One region of the Rhizobium sp. FG113 genome, then DNA from elsewhere that is predicted to be linked to it. Evidence: riboswitches for the same ligand, from Rfam matches in the RefSeq annotation. Region 1 holds a riboswitch; the other holds the start of a gene.
The links. Region 1 has a riboswitch for cobalamin ahead of bluB (5,6-dimethylbenzimidazole synthase). Riboswitches for the same ligand answer to the same signal wherever they lie in the genome.

Region 1 (7,708 bases):
AGATCGTCGGCAAGCGCCCAAACGTTCGCGATTTCTCGGCACTCAGCCTGCTGATCTCGCAGCGCGGCGCCACCTTCTTCACTGACACCTATGTGACGTTCAACCCGACTGCCGAGGAAGTGGCGGAATCCGCCGTTCTCGCCGCCGAGGAAATCAAGCGCTTCGGCATCACGCCGCGCGCCGCCCTCGTCTCGCATTCGAACTTCGGTTCGCGTGAATCGGAAAGCGCCACCAAGATGCGCAACGCTCTGCAGCTCGTGCGCGACACCGCGCCCGATCTGGAAGTCGATGGCGAAATGCACGGCGAGAGCGCAATCTCGGAAACGCTGCGCAAGCGCGTCATGCCGAACACCACGCTGCACGACGAAGCCAACCTTCTGGTTTTCCCGAACCTCGATGCGGCCAACATCACGCTCGGCGTCGTCAAGTCGATGACGGACGGCCTGCATGTCGGCCCGATCTTGCTCGGCGCGGCCATGCCCGCCCACATCCTGGCGCCATCGGTCACCTCGCGCGGCGTCGTCAACATGGCGGCCCTCGCGGTCGTCGAGGCATCTCAGCCGGCATGATTTGGGCGGCGTGATTTGCCTTGGACGCTGAAAATGCGTTAGGCTTTGAGCGGCAGCTTGTTAAGACAAGCAATGTATATCGAAGGGCGGGCCATGGTCCGCCCTTCGCCATTTGGTATTTGCTCACTGACGGGACGATGCCTTGAAACGCCTCACGCTGGCCGCAGCACTCCTGATTGCCCTTTCCGCCCCTGCCTATGCGCAGCTGGCGCCGATCTGCGGTCAGCTGCGCGCCCGTCTGGCCACAATTCCAGAGACGATCGGCGGTGGCATGTCGCCCGAAATACGCCGCTTCGCCAGCGCCATCACCGAACAAAACCTCGAGCTTCGCAAGCTGCGCAGCGACCAGCGCCGCAGCGGCTGCAGCAGCGGCAGCATGGTGGTGATCGGCGGCGACAATGCCGGCTATTGCGGCGAGCTAGAACAGGCCGAAGCCAAGATGCTCGACAACATCGCCGACCTGCAGATGCGGCGGGACGAGTTGCGCGCGCAAAGTCCGGACGCCCGCCTGCGCAACGAACTCTTCGCCGCACTCGACGAAAACAACTGCAATTCGCCCGTGCAGCAATATGAAGAGCCGCAATATGCGAACCCGCCCAGCATCGACGATCAGGCCATGCGCAGCGACACCTTCATTCCGCTCGGCGGCGAGCGGCAGCGCTCCTACGAGTTCTCGCCCGGCGGCCAGCCTCTGACGCATCTGAACACGATCTGCGTGCGCAGCTGCGACGGCGGCTTCTTCCCCATCCGCTCGAACGCCACCTCCTTCGATTTCGCCCGCGACGCCAACACCTGCCAGCAGATGTGCCCAGGTATCGAAACCGAGCTCTACTATCACGACGTTTCCAGCGGCGAGACCGAGAACATGATCTCTGCCTCCACAGGCGCGCCCTACAGCGCCATGCCGAATGCATTCGCCTACAAGAACCGCAAGCCCGGTGAGAAATCATCCTGCAGCTGCAATCTGCCCGCCTATTACGAACAGATGCGCCGCAACCAGTCTGTGAGCGCCCCGCCGCCGCAGAGCTCGATCACCACGATCGAAACCCCGAACACCGCCGCCGCCAAGCCCGAAACCCAACCCACGCCTCAACCGCCCGCACCCCAGGCGCAGGTCCCCGATCGCCCCTATGATCCGAGCGCCGGCAAGGTGCGCCAAGTGGGGCCGCAGTTCCTCGCCGGCGATCAAGGGTCGATCGACCTGAAACACCCCGCCATGCCGGGCGCCCAGCCGCAGCAACCGCCGGCGCAGAAGCAATAGCAGGCGTCGCGGGCTATGCGCCCCCGCCCCAGCGATCCGTAAACACCAGATCCTCCAGCGGCAATCGCTGTCGCCACCCTTTCACGGCGAGCTCCGGCTCCTCGTAGAGCTGGTCGACATAGCCGACACAGAGCCATGCGACGATCTCGATCCGCTCAGGCACGCCGAGCGCGCGCTTCAGATCGGCCTCGTGAAAGATGCTCACCCAGCCGACGCCCACGCCCTCGGCGCGCGCTGCAAGCCACAGGTTCTGCACCGCGCAGACGGTGGAATAGGAATCCATCCGCCTATTGTGCGTGCGCCCCAGCACCACGTCGCCGCAGCGATCCGGATCGCAGGTCACGCAGATGCCGACGGGTGCCGTGCGAATGCCCTCCAGTTTCAGGGCGCGGTAGGCTTGCTGCCGCTCGCCGGAAAACATCGCCGCCGCCTCGGCATTGGCCTTGGTGAAAGCCTCCCACACGGTCGAACGCACGGCTTGATCGCGCACCACAATGAAATTCCACGGCTGCATGAAGCCAACGGACGGCGCATGATGAGCGGCCGCCAGCAGCCGTCCGATCACGTCATCGGGCACGGCATCCGGCAGGAACTCCGATCGCACATCGCGTCTGGTCTCGATGGCTCTGTAAACGGCGTCGCGCTCGCTCGCCGAAAAGGCACCCGCTCTCGCAAGAGAGCCAGATTGGTCTGGTCGCATCGTCAATCCCCAACAACACAACCGGCCGCTGTCCAGGCGGTCAGTCTATGATTGTCGGGCCGGTCTTCTGACTTGGCGTCATCCGTCTGCCACGCCTTCCCGGCAAAAAGCGCCAGTGGCATAAAGCGGCAGACGTCGGCCTTACAGCGTTGGGCACGTTCCGGTCTTGCACCGAATTCCCGATTCTCCCGCAAGCCTGCGGGCACCCGACGCGCCACCTATGCCGACAAACCGCGCATGATGCAATCGCTCAAGCCTCGACCGGGAAATATCGCACATAGGCGAATTCGTCACCATCGGGTGACCAGTTCGGAACATTGATCGATCCCTGCCCGCCGAAGAGCTCGAACAGCGTCGTCAGGTTGCCGCCGTCCATATCCATGATCCGCATCCGCACATGCTTGTCACGCGGATGGTCGAAGACCTCAGGGTCGTAGGAAATCAGCACCACCTTGTCGTTCTTCGGCGACGGATGCGCGAACCAGTTGCCGTAATTGTCGTGCGTCACCTGCTCCACGCCGGTCCCGTCGGGATGGATACGCCAGATCTGCATCAGGCCGGTGCGGCTGGAGTTGAAATAGATCCAGCGCCCGTCGGCCGAATAATCCGGCCCGTCATTGCGGCCCTCGCCATGCGTCAACCGCCGCTCTTCACCGCCGGTCACGTCGATCGTGTAGATGTCGAACAGGTCGCCGCGAATGCCGCAATAGGCGAGCTCCTTCCCGTCGGGCGACCAGCCGTGCCAGTAGGACGGGTGATTGGTGGTCACCAGCTGCAGCGCCCCACCCTCGATCGGCAGCGTATAGATCGCCGCTTTGCCGAACTCGATCTTGTCCGTGATCACGATGCGAGTGCCATCGGGTGAAATCCCGTGGTCGTTGTTGCAGGCGGTCGCGAATCCGGTATCGACCTTCTGCACTTTCGCTGAACCATCGAGCGCAAGCTTGTAGAGCATGCCTTCGTCGTTGAGCAGGAGATAGCTGCCGTCAGGAGCGTAATTGGGGGCTTCGACCAGCCTCTCGGTCTGCCAGATCACACGGGCCTCGCCCGTCTTGACGTTGTAGATCTCGACGGAACTGCGCATGCAAACTCTCCTCTGACGCGAACATCTCCCTGACCTACGACAGCTAAATAAGGCGCGCAAGGATCGCTCCCGCGCCGCCATGGCAGGCTCCATCCGGAGCACACGCTACATGAGGCAACCAGTCGCCGAAAAGTTTGTGATCAAAAAAGCGTTAAGCCCGCGAAACAACAATGGTTCATCTAGCGTTCATGACGAAGATGTGACAGTTCGGTGACGTTATGATGACACTGGAGTTCCGCCATTGATCGCCCAAGTTTTCAAGTCCGGAGCGGCAATGCGCGAAGCGGCGCTCTATGGTGGCGTTGGCGCGGATACCCGCCCCTCCATCCTGCGCGGCGCAATTGCAGTCGCCCTGACGGCAGTGATGGCGTTGCTTGCAACCTTCTCGGTCGAAGTGATCGCGCGCGGCGGCGCAACCGACGTGGGCGCGTTTCTGTCTTCCACGGCCCGTCCCGGCATGACCACGGTCGTCATGCTGACTGTCGTGATGCTCTGCGTCGATGCGATCCTCGGCCGCCGTTTCCTCTCGGCCCTGGTTGTCCTCCCGCTCGTCCTCGTCCCCGCACTCGTTTCCAATCAGAAGCAGCACTACCTCTCCGATCCGCTCTATCCCTCCGACATGCTGTTCGGCCGCCAGATTCTGGAGTTGCTTCCCGTCATGGTCCGCGACCGCCCGATGACGGCTATCGCGGTTGCCGTCGGCATTCTTCTCTCCGTCAGCGGCCTCGTTCTCGCATGGCGCTACGCCTGGCGCCGCCTGCCAAAGATGGCGCGCCGCAACCGTATCCGCAATCTCTGCCTGACGGTTCCCGTCATCGCCGCCTTCGGCTCGCTGATGGATTACTCGCAATATTCCTATATCCGCGACCGCCTTCAGGTGGTGCCGATGATGTGGGACCAGAAGGAGAACTACCGCAGCAACGGCTTCATCCTCGCTTTCATCTTCAACATCCCGATGGCCGATGTCGCCTCGCCCGCCGGCCTCAATGCGCAGGCGCTCGATGCCATCCCGTCGCGCAATTACGGCTATCTCAGCGGCCCGAGCGACAAGCCTGACGTCATCATGCTGATGAGCGAATCCTTCTGGGATCCGACGCGCCTGAAGACGCTGAAATTCTCCGAAGACCCGATGCCGACGATCCGCGCGGCGCAGTCAGGCCACGTCTTCTCGCCCGAGTTCGGCGGCATGACCGCCAATGTCGAGTTCGAGGCGCTGACCGGCTTCTCGAATGCCTTCCTGCCCTATGGCAGCATTCCCTACCAACAGTATATCCGCAACGACATCCCGTCGCTTGCCACCTTCTTCCGCGGCGAAGGCTATGCGGCCCGTGCGTTGCATCCGTTCAGCGGCTGGTTCTGGAACCGCAACGAGGTCTACAAGGATTTCGGCTTCGAGGAATTCCGCACCGAAGAAACCATGCCGACCATGGAAAAGCGCGGCATTTTCGCCTCCGACGATAGCCTGATGAAGGAGATCATGCAGGAAGCCGACGGGCTCGACCGGCCCTTCTTCTTCTTCGCTGTTACCCTGCAGGGACATGGCCCCTACGAGGCCAACCGTTACGCCAATAACACGGTCGACATCACCGGCAATCTGACCGACGCAGACCGCGCCACGCTCGCCACATATACGCAGGGCGTCAAGGAAGCAGACGACAGCTTCAAGATGCTGACCGAGTGGGCATCCAAGCGTGACCGCGAGACGATCATCGTGCTCTGGGGCGACCACCTGCCGCCGCTCGGCAGCGTCTACACGAATACCGGCTACATGCCCGACCAGGTCGCCACCCGCCGGGCTTCCGTCAGCGTCATGAAGCAGGAGCACGAGACGCCGCTGGTCATCTGGTCAAACCGCAAGGGCGTCAAGCAGAACGTGGGCACCATCAGCCCGTCGCAGCTGCCTTATCATGTGCTGAAGTTCGCCGGTTACGAGCACCCCTTCTACACCGGCTTCCTCGGCCGTGTGCAGAAGAAGTACCCGATCGTCGACCGCTATCAGCTGATCACCCGCGACAACACCGCCTCGCCGGACTGGGTTCGCGACGCCAAGACCATCGATCCGCTGGTCCGCGACTACCGCTATCTCCAGCACGATGTGATGTTCGGCAAGGCGCAGACCGTCGAGCGCTTCTTCCCGCAGCATTCCTGGCTACGAGCAGAGGGCTCCTGAGCACGGCAGGCATGCACGTTGCCGCATTGCATTCCTGGCGCATAACGGAATACTCCCCGCCAACATAAGTTGATCGGGAGTCGCGCCATGAACAATCTCTCCAGTTTCGTCCACCTGCATTTCGACAAGTCCGCCAACGAGCTGGGCGACATCGAAAAGCGCGTGCTGGAAAAGGCGCATGCGCGCAAGATTATCTCGACGGATATCAATGCCGCGCTGAAAGCCGAATCGTCCTTCGGTGAGCGGATGGCGGATAGCATCGCCCGCGTCGGCGGCTCCTGGGCCTTCATCACCACCTTCCTGGTCTTCCTGGCGGTCTGGTGCGTGATCAACACCGTCATCCTTTCCACCCGCGCCTTCGACCCCTACCCCTTCATCTTCCTCAACCTCGTCCTCTCCATGATCGCCGCCATCCAGGCGCCGATCATCATGATGTCGCAGAACCGCCAGGCCGAGCGCGATCGCTTCGAGGCTGCCAAGGACTATGAAGTCAACCTGAAGGCCGAGCTGGAAGTGCTGTCTCTGCACCAGAAGATCGACATGCAGGTGATGACCGAGATCGCCGCTCTGCGCGAGGATATCGCCAGATTGACCCAGAAGCTCGGCAACTGATCCTTGGCCGGCGAACAGATTAGCCGGCCACAGGAATAGCGCGCCATTTCCGTACACCCTGATATCTTGCGGGTACACGCATGGGGTTTATTAGGTAAGCAAAAATTAAGACGGTTAAATGTATCCTTCGGTTGTCTTCGCTGCGGCGTTGGCCATTGCAAGGAGTGCAGTGCATGAGGAATGCCCGACGTCTTCTCGCCAACCGGCAGGGTGCGGCCGCGATCGAGTTCGCAATTGTTGCCCCGGTTTTCCTGCTCGTTCTTCTCACGCTGATCGCCTATGGTATTTACCTGAGCGCCGCGCATGCGCTGCAGCAGCTGACGGCGGATGCCGCACGCACGGCGGTGGCCGGCCTTTCCGAGCAGGAGCGCGCCCAGCTCGTCAACAATTACATCGCGCTCTCCACCCTCAACGATCCGCTGATAGACCGCAAGAAGCTCCAGGTCACTGTCGCCACCGACCCCACGAACGCCAATCAGTTCACGGTCACGACCGAGTATGACGCCAGCGCCCTACCGATCTGGAATCTCTACACATTCCCGCTTCCGGACACCAAGATCCGCCGCTTCGCCACCATCCGCATGGGTGGTATATGAAAGCAGGCGTGAGGCGATATCTGGCGGGTTTCAGCACCCGCCGGGATGGCAATATAGCGATCATGGCGGCGCTCTCGGCGCCATTGATCATTTCCACGCTTGCGCTCGGTGTCGACTTCGGCGCGATGACGCTGCAGCAACGCCGTCTGCAGCAATTGAGCGATATCGGCGCCATCGTCGCCGCCTCCGACATCAACAACGCCGCCAGCAACCTCGTCACCAACTTCCAGCAGAATGGCCTCAACGTCGCCGTAAAGTCAGGCGTGGCTTACGCAACATCGTCTGGAACCAAGCTGCTGAACGCCGCCCAGCTCGACACTTACGATGCCGTCGTCCAATACACGCCAGGGGTTTATCTGGCCGATCCCGCCGTGCCGCCCGAGCAGCGTTTCGTGGCCGGCACCCAGCCTTATGATGCCGTCAAGGTTGCGATCCAGCAGAAGGCGCAGTTGACCTTCGCGGCCTCCATCATCCCGCCCCCGACGCTCGGCGCGACCGGTACCGCATCCGCCTCCAAGCTCGCCGCCTTCTCCGTCGGCTCGCGTCTGGCGAGCCTCAACGGCGGCATCCTCAACGCCGTTCTCGGCGGCTTGCTCGGCACGACGGTCTCGCTGAAGGTGGCCGATTACGACGCACTCGCCGCCGCCAATATCGACCTTCTGTCCTATCTCGACCTTCTCGCGACCAAGCTGAATGTCACCGCCGGCACCTATGAC
Region 2 (7,708 bases), on a different contig from region 1:
GGTAACCCTCCCACCGACAGCGCCCGCCACTCCTCAACCCCAACAACACCCCGCCCCGGCCACCAGATCCCGGCCTTCATCAACGGCGCCGCCGCCTCCGGCTTCTCAGCCCCTGACAGCATCGCCTCGGCATAATCGAGAAACGCATGCGTATTCGCATCACCGCCCTCGATCAGATAGGCCCAGAGCGCATTCAGATCCTCAAGCGGTACATTCGAAAATGGCGTCAACCCCGCATCCGGCTTCGAATCCCCGGGCAGCACCGCGATCAGCGCACCATGCCGCGCCGCAACCGCATGCAGCGCCTCCAGCGCGTAGTGGAAATAGCTGGCGCCGCCGAGCGCCCTCACGATGATCAGCTTCGCATGCCGCGCCGTGCGCTCCACATAGGCATCGACGGACATCGGATGCTTGAGGCTCATCAGGCTGGCGATGCGCAGCGACCGTCCCCCACCTCGCTGACGATGCGCGGCTGCTACCGCCGCCAGTTCGGTGTCGGCAGCGGAGAGAAACAGGATGTCGCCGGGCGACTGACCAAGATCGATCGCCTCCTCGCCGTCGTTGATCGTTCCCTGCTGGGCTAGAAGAAGGTGCATATCGATGTGTCTTTACGGAGAATGGTATTCGTAGGCGTGGAGTGCGTGGCCCCCTCATCCGACCCTTCGGGCCACCTTCTCCCCGTTGGGGAGAAGGAAAGATTGTTGCGAGCGGCCGGCCCCGAGTCTCTTCTCCCCCACGGGGGTCCGAAGGACGGGTCGAGACCAGCGGCTCGACCCCGGTCGGTGGCCCGAAGGGTCGGATGAGGGGGCCACACGGCACCACTCAAACGATTTTCAAAGCAACAACCGCCCATCCCAACCATCAACCTTAAACCAGACCCTCGATCGCCTCACGCACCGCACCCTCATCCATTTCGTGCAACCCGATCACCACCAGCCGCGTGCCGCGCGTCTCGCCGGCGGCCCAGGCGCGGTCGAAATAATGGTCGATCCGGCTACCAACGGCCTGCAGCTGCAGGCGCATCGGCTTGCCGGGGACGTCGACGAAGCCCTTGACGCGCAGAACGTCGTGCTCGGCGATGATGCCCTTCAGGCTCTCGACGAAAACAGCCGGATCGGCGATCGGGCCGAGCTCGACGACGAAGCTGTCGAACTCGTCGTGATCGTGCGGCGTGCCGTCCTCATGCTCAAGTTCGTGATGGGACTTGCGGTTGCCGATATCCGCCTCGGTGCCGATGCCAAGGCCGAGCAGTACGCTTGCCGGCACCTCGCCGTTCTTCGCCTCGATCATCGCGGGCTTGCGCGCCGTGCGCGAGGCAACCTCATCGCGCACCCGGGCAAGGCCGGCGCCATCGATGAGGTCGGTCTTGTTGAGCACGATCAGGTCGGCGCAGGTCAGCTGGTCCTCGAAGAGTTCCTCGATCGGGCTCTCGTGGTCCAGCGTCTCGTCCTCCGCGCGGCGGGCGTCGACGGCGTCATGATCGTCGGCGAAGCGGCCGGCGGCGACGGCGGCGCTGTCGACCACCGTGATCACGCCATCCACGGTCACCTGCGTACGGATGTCGGGCCAGTTGAAGGCGGCGACCAGCGGCTGCGGCAGGGCAAGACCCGAGGTCTCGATGACGATATGATCAGGACGGTTCTCGCGCTCAAGGAGCTTGCTCATCGTCGGGATGAAGTCGTCGGCCACCGTGCAGCAGATGCAGCCATTGGTGAGCTCGATGATATCGTCCTCGGTGCAGTTTTCCGCGCCGCAGCCCTTCAGCACTTCGCCGTCGACGCCGAGATCGCCGAACTCGTTGATGATGAGCGCGATCTTCTTGCCGCCCGCATTGGTCAACAGGTTGCGGATCATCGTCGTCTTGCCGGCGCCAAGAAAGCCGGTGATCACTGTGGCGGGGATCTTCTGCTGGTTCATCAATTCAACCCTTCATTTTCAGCGGCAGTCCCGCCGCGATAAAATACACATCCGCGGCGACCGCCGCGATCATCTGGTGCAGCCGTCCGGCATGGTCGCGAAATTCGCGGGCCATGCGGTTCTCGGGCACGATGCCGAGGCCGACTTCATTGGAAACGATGACGAGGCGCGCCTTCGCCTGTGGCAGATAGGCGGCCAGTGCCGCGAATTCCGCCGCCATGTCGCGCTCTTCCATCATCAGATTGGTAACCCAGAGCGTCAGGCAATCGACAAGCAATGCCCGCCCCTCGCCATCGATGGCAGTCAGCTGGCCGACTAGATCGAGCGGCTCCTCGTGCGTCATCCAGAGATCACCGCGATCGGCCTTGTGCTGATCGATCCGCGCGCGCATCTCCTCGTCCCAGGCGCGGCCGGTGGCGATGTAATGGCGCTCGAGACCGCTGGCGATGACCAGCTGCTCGGCAAAACGCGACTTGCCGGAGCGGGCGCCGCCGAGGATTAGGCTGGAGGAAACCGTGATCATGCCGCGAAGGCTTCCGGCGATAAGCGCGGCCATCCACCACGATCTCCCTCATTCCTGTGCTTGTCACAGGAATCCAGCCACCGCGTGTCCGCGCGGTGAATGGCTTCGTTGCTTGCGGGGTGTCTTCCGCGTCCAAGGACTTGGACGCGCTGGATTCCTGTGACAAGCACAGGAATGAGGGTGCCCATATTGAACGTTCCGAGCGCCCGGCCTGACGCCGACGCCAAAATCTCATTGTCTGCCATGACAACCTCCGTGCTGGCATTGGGCACACTTGCCCAGGGGTGGGCTTTGCGCCCGGCACGATTGGCAGGTCTCCTGGCTCGCGGGTCCAGGCGACGATCGGGCTAGCCACGCAGGCCATCCCGATCGTGCCATCGGTTCTTCCTCGCCTTCCCGGCTGCAATCATGAAAAGGCGGACGATTCGTAGATTTAGAGGCGTCCAACCCCGGTTGATCATGGCTTGCATTGCCAGTGGCTTTTCCGCCGTCTTCAGCCCCTCACCCGCCTGCACCACGCAGGCAGCCGGCTTGAGAGCATCCGACGCCGGACGGAAGACCCTGACCGCTCTACAGTCGCGGGGTCGGCTGTGATGAAGGCGCCCTGGTTGGGTCCACCCCGTCACATTCCCTTTTCATCCGCACCGCTTTTGGCGATCCGGAACCATCCGTTATCGATCCATGGTTAGGCAAGCGTGACTGCGAAGTCAATCGACGGCCAATCGCAGCCACCAGCCAAATTGACTGACATCAAGCCTCAAGACGATCATCTCTACCAGATTTATCGTCTATTATCAGAGACTTAATGTCATAAAAACTTGTTGCGTCAGCCGGGTTTTTGCCGCATTTGCAGCGCATGCGGCGCAGCACCGCAAATGTCCCCTCCTTTACCACCCTTGAACGGGCTTCCGCCCGCCTAGTTTCCCCACCATGCGCCTGAAAATCAATCTGAGACGGCTTGGCCCGCTACACACACTGCTCGATGTGGGGCGCATGCGCGCGCTCCTGAGACGCAGCGAAATGGGCATGGTGCTGGCCGGCGCGCTGATCGGCGTCACGTCAGGCCTCGCCGTCACCGGCATGAGCCTGATCTCGCGCGAGATGCACAGCCTGATCTTCGGGATCAGCGACGTGGAGCGTCTGAGCTCCTCTCAGATCGACGACAAGTTCCTGCTGATGGCCGCCCCCGTTTGCGGCGGCATCCTGCTCGGCCTGTTGATGTATGTGCTGGCGAAGACCCGCAAGAAGCCGATGGTCGACCCGATCGAGGCCAACGCGCTACATGGCGGCCGCCTGTCCTTGACCGACAGCATCATCGTCGCGATCCAGAACCTGATTTCCAACGGCTTCGGCGCATCCGTCGGCCTTGAGGCCGGCTATACGCAGTTGGCGTCCGGCATCGCCTCGAAGCTCGGTTTCAAACTACAGCTGCGCCGCGCCGATCTGCGCGTTCTTGTCGGCTGCGGCGCCGCCGGTGCCATCGCGGCCGCCTTCAATGCGCCGCTGACGGGCGCCTTCTACGCCTTCGAGCTGATCATCGGCACTTACACGATCGTGTCGCTGACGCCGGTCGTCGTCTCGGCACTCGTTTCCACGCTGGTCGCCCGGCTGCTGGCCGGCAGCGATTTCATCATCGATGTCGGCGATTTCGGCACCGTCATGCCGGCCGACTATGTGCCCGCCATCCTGCTCGGCGCCTTCTGCGCCGGCATCGGCATCCTGATCATGCAGGGCGTCGCCTTTATCGAGGAGCTCGCACGCCGCAGCTCGATCGCGCTCCCCTTCCGCCCGGCGCTTGGCGGCATCATCGTCGGGTTGCTTGCGCTGGTGACGCCGCAGGTACTGTCGGCAGGCCATGGCGCCCTGCATCTCAATCTCGACCGAGAAGTCGTGATTCCCGTGCTGATCGGCCTTTTCCTGCTAAAGGCGCTGGCCTCGGCGATATCGATCGGCTCCGGCTTCCGCGGCGGCCTGTTCTTCGCCTCGCTGTTCATGGGCGCGCTGCTCGGCAAGTTCTTCGCCTACTCGGCCCCCTATTTCGCCCATGCGACACTGACACCGATCATCTACGCCGTCGTCGGCATGAGCTCGCTTGCCGTGGCCGTCATCGGCGGACCGCTGACCATGACCTTCCTGGCGCTCGAGATCACCGGCGACTTCCCGATCACGGCGCTGGTCTTGGCTGCCGTCATCACCTCGTCGCTCGTCGTGCGCAGCACCTTCGGCTACTCCTTCGCCACATGGCGCTTCCACCTGCGCGGTGAAAGTATCCGCAGCGCCCATGATGTCGGCTGGATCCGCAATCTGACGGTCAACAAGCTGATGCGCGCCGACGTCAAGACCGCGAAGGTCGGTATCAGCATCGAGCAATTCAAGGAAAGCTTCCCGATCGGCTCGGCCCAGCGCGTGATCCTGGTCGAAGACAGCGGCAAATATGCCGGCCTCGTGCTTGTGCCGGATATCTACGCCAACCTCACCGACACCGCCGACGAGAGCAAAGGCCTCGACGAATTCGTGCGCTACCGCAACGACTTCCTGACCCCGCAGATGAATGCCAAGCAGGCCGCCGCGATCTTCGACAAGACGGAAAGCGAAGCGCTCGCCGTCGTCAACAATCTCGTCGAGCGCACCGTGGTCGGCCAGCTCAGCGAAGCCCACACGCTGCGCCGCTACAGCGAAGAACTGGACCGCCGCCGCCGCGAGGTCTCCGGCGAGATTTAACTGAGCAGACTATCCAGCCAGCGCTTGTCGAGATGCGTTTCGAGCTCTGCAGCAACCTCGTCAAGCGCCTGCTCGACGCCGGCGCGATAGTCGCGGCTTTGGCCTGTCAGGCCGAAGCTTGCAAGCAGCCGGGACCGGTAGCCGTCACTCGCAAACAGCCCGTGCAGATACGTCCCAACGATCCGCCCGTCCCCTGAGATCGCGCCATCAGGCTTGCCATCGACGATCGCGAAGGGCCGCACGCGGTCGGCGCCTTCGGTAATCCCGAGATGGATCTGGTAGCCCGAGAGAGCCTCGCCATTCTCCGCCGAAACCGCCACGCTGTTGCGCACGGTCTTCTCCGCGTCCATGACGGTCTCGACGTCGAGCAAGCCGAGCCCCTCGATCTCGCGCACGCTCCCTTCGATCCCCAGCGGATCACGCACCGTCCGGCCGAGCATCTGGTAACCGCCGCAAATGCCGATGACCCGTCCACCGCGCCTGATATGCGCGGAGAGATCCTGATCCCAACCCTGCGTCCTGAAATCGGCAAGATCGGAAATAGTCGACTTCGACCCAGGAAGGATGATCAACTGCGCATCGGCAGGCAATCGTTCGCCAGCGCGCACAAAGACGAGTTCCACATCCGGCTCCGCCAGCAGCGGATCGAGATCGTCAAAGTTGGCGATCCGCGGCAAAACCGGAACCGCGACCTTCAGCGCCCCGGCCTGCCCCCGCGCCAGCCGCTCCAGCGCCACCGAATCCTCCGCCGGCAGCCGCGAAGCGGCCTTCAGCCAAGGCACGACGCCGAAACAGGGCCAGCCGGTGAAACGCCCGACAGCAGCAATCCCGTCATCGAATAGCGACACGTCGCCACGAAACTTGTTGATGATATAGCCCGAGATCATCGCCCGATCCTCGTCAGACAGGATCGTGTGCGTACCGACCAGCGAAGCGATCACGCCGCCACGATCGATATCGCCGACGAGAACCACGGGAACGCCGGCGCGCGTCGCAAAGCCCATATTGGCGATATCGCCGGGCCGCAGGTTGATCTCGGCGGGCGACCCCGCCCCCTCGACGATGACGAGATCGGCGCCGCCCGAAATCCTCTGAAAGCTTTCGGTGACATAGTCGAGCAATTGTGGCTTCAGCCGCTGGTAGTCGCGTCCCTTGGCCTGCCCCCAGACCTTGCCCTGCACGATGATCTGGCTGCCGACATCCGATTGCGGCTTCAAGAGCACCGGGTTCATGTGCACGGACGACGGCACCCGCGCGGCCATCGATTGCAGCCACTGCGCCCGCCCGATCTCGCCGCCATCATCGGCGACCGCGGCATTGTTCGACATGTTCTGCGGCTTGAACGGGCGCACCGAGATGCCGCGATTGGCGGCCAACCGGCAAAGGCCGGCGACGAGCACCGTCTTGCCGACATCCGAGCCGGTTCCTTGCAGCATGATGGCTTTGGTCATTTGGCGCGGCGCTCCTCAAAACTGAAGACGGCGTACAACGGCGTTTCAGCCCCGGTCAATCGCAACGGCTCAATCGCAGCCGCTTGAAATGCGAAAGCCGCGCAGACCTAAGGTCGCGCGGCTTGCCGAAATACGCTGGCGCTTTGCCCATACACGGCGAAGCTCACGTTCCCCGGGACGCAATACCTGATCCGGAGAAGCAGCGGTTGTCCCCCGCCACGCAGCTATTCTTAGCGCCACATTGTTACCGGATGGTTAGTGAGCACTTAACCAAATATGAATTCAGGCCCTTTTGACGATTTTGTTTCGGCAACGATATGAGCGGATTGAGACAGGCTGCCGCACGGGCGACAGGTTTCGGCAAGCCAGCGCGTTGCATATAAGTCGCCGAAGACGACTCGCCGCTTCCAGCGGCGAACGAGTACCGATGACATGGAGAATGACGATGACCTCAGCCCCGTTTCCCGATTCCGAGACGATCGCCGCCAAGTTTTCCGCGCTGGGCGAACAGGACAAGTCCTATCTTGGGCTGATCATGGAAAACCCGGCGCAGGACGACAGCCTGCTAGATGGCATCCATCGTCACCTCGACAATGCGTCGCGCGCACCGTTCCTGAACACGCTGAAGCTCGAGGCATTGGGAAAATGGGTTGGGGACGCAGCACCGCCGCGTCTCCAGATTCGTTTGATGGAAGCTTCCAAGTCCAGCCAGCATCCGACCTACTCCGCCTTCCGCAAGGGCCTGACGGCATCGGGTGGCCTAGAGAAAGCCTATCCGCAGGCGAAGATCTGAGCCGGCTTAGCGCTGCGCGGCGTGATTGACGTTGCGGCCGGCATCCTGCGTGGCGTTGACGGCGTTCGCCGTATCGCGACCGACGCCACGGATGGTGTTGGCGCAAGAGGCCAGAGTGAACAGAAGCATGATGGCAGCACCAATCTTTACCGTGGTGGTCATAGTCGGAAATCCCTTGTTTAAAAAACCGCTCTCCGCAGCCAGTCGCACGACTGCTGCGCGCTGATAACGCACTGAACCGAAAAAGGTTTCAGCCGGACTTCTCTTTTTTAAATGAGCGATATTAGCCGGGCACGAATACCC

Region 2: linked by a shared signal. The riboswitch ahead of cobU (bifunctional adenosylcobinamide kinase/adenosylcobinamide-phosphate guanylyltransferase) and the one ahead of bluB (5,6-dimethylbenzimidazole synthase) in region 1 are both predicted to bind cobalamin.

Annotation. Positions count from the first base shown of each region.
Region 1 covers NZ_JBMDKV010000003.1:386,471-394,178, forward strand. The annotation lists gene ACODTZ_RS12165 (NADP-dependent malic enzyme) at 1-569, shown strand, start outside; gene ACODTZ_RS12170 (DUF2865 domain-containing protein) at 712-1,830, shown strand; gene bluB (5,6-dimethylbenzimidazole synthase) at 1,844-2,530, opposite strand; cobalamin riboswitch at 2,571-2,755, opposite strand; gene ACODTZ_RS12180 (TolB family protein) at 2,781-3,614, opposite strand; gene ACODTZ_RS12185 (LTA synthase family protein) at 3,889-5,784, shown strand; gene ACODTZ_RS12190 (DUF1003 domain-containing protein) at 5,872-6,396, shown strand; gene ACODTZ_RS12195 (TadE/TadG family type IV pilus assembly protein) at 6,570-6,992, shown strand; gene ACODTZ_RS12200 (pilus assembly protein TadG-related protein) at 6,989-7,708, shown strand, end outside.
Region 2 covers NZ_JBMDKV010000009.1:217,324-225,031, reverse strand. The annotation lists partial or broken gene ACODTZ_RS21260 (cobaltochelatase subunit CobN) at 1-596, opposite strand, end outside; gene cobW (cobalamin biosynthesis protein CobW) at 868-1,917, opposite strand; gene cobU (bifunctional adenosylcobinamide kinase/adenosylcobinamide-phosphate guanylyltransferase) at 1,922-2,440, opposite strand; cobalamin riboswitch at 2,732-3,124, opposite strand; gene ACODTZ_RS21245 (chloride channel protein) at 3,371-5,161, shown strand; gene ACODTZ_RS21240 (cobyric acid synthase) at 5,158-6,612, opposite strand; gene ACODTZ_RS21235 (hypothetical protein) at 7,058-7,405, shown strand; gene ACODTZ_RS21230 (entericidin domain-containing protein) at 7,412-7,567, opposite strand.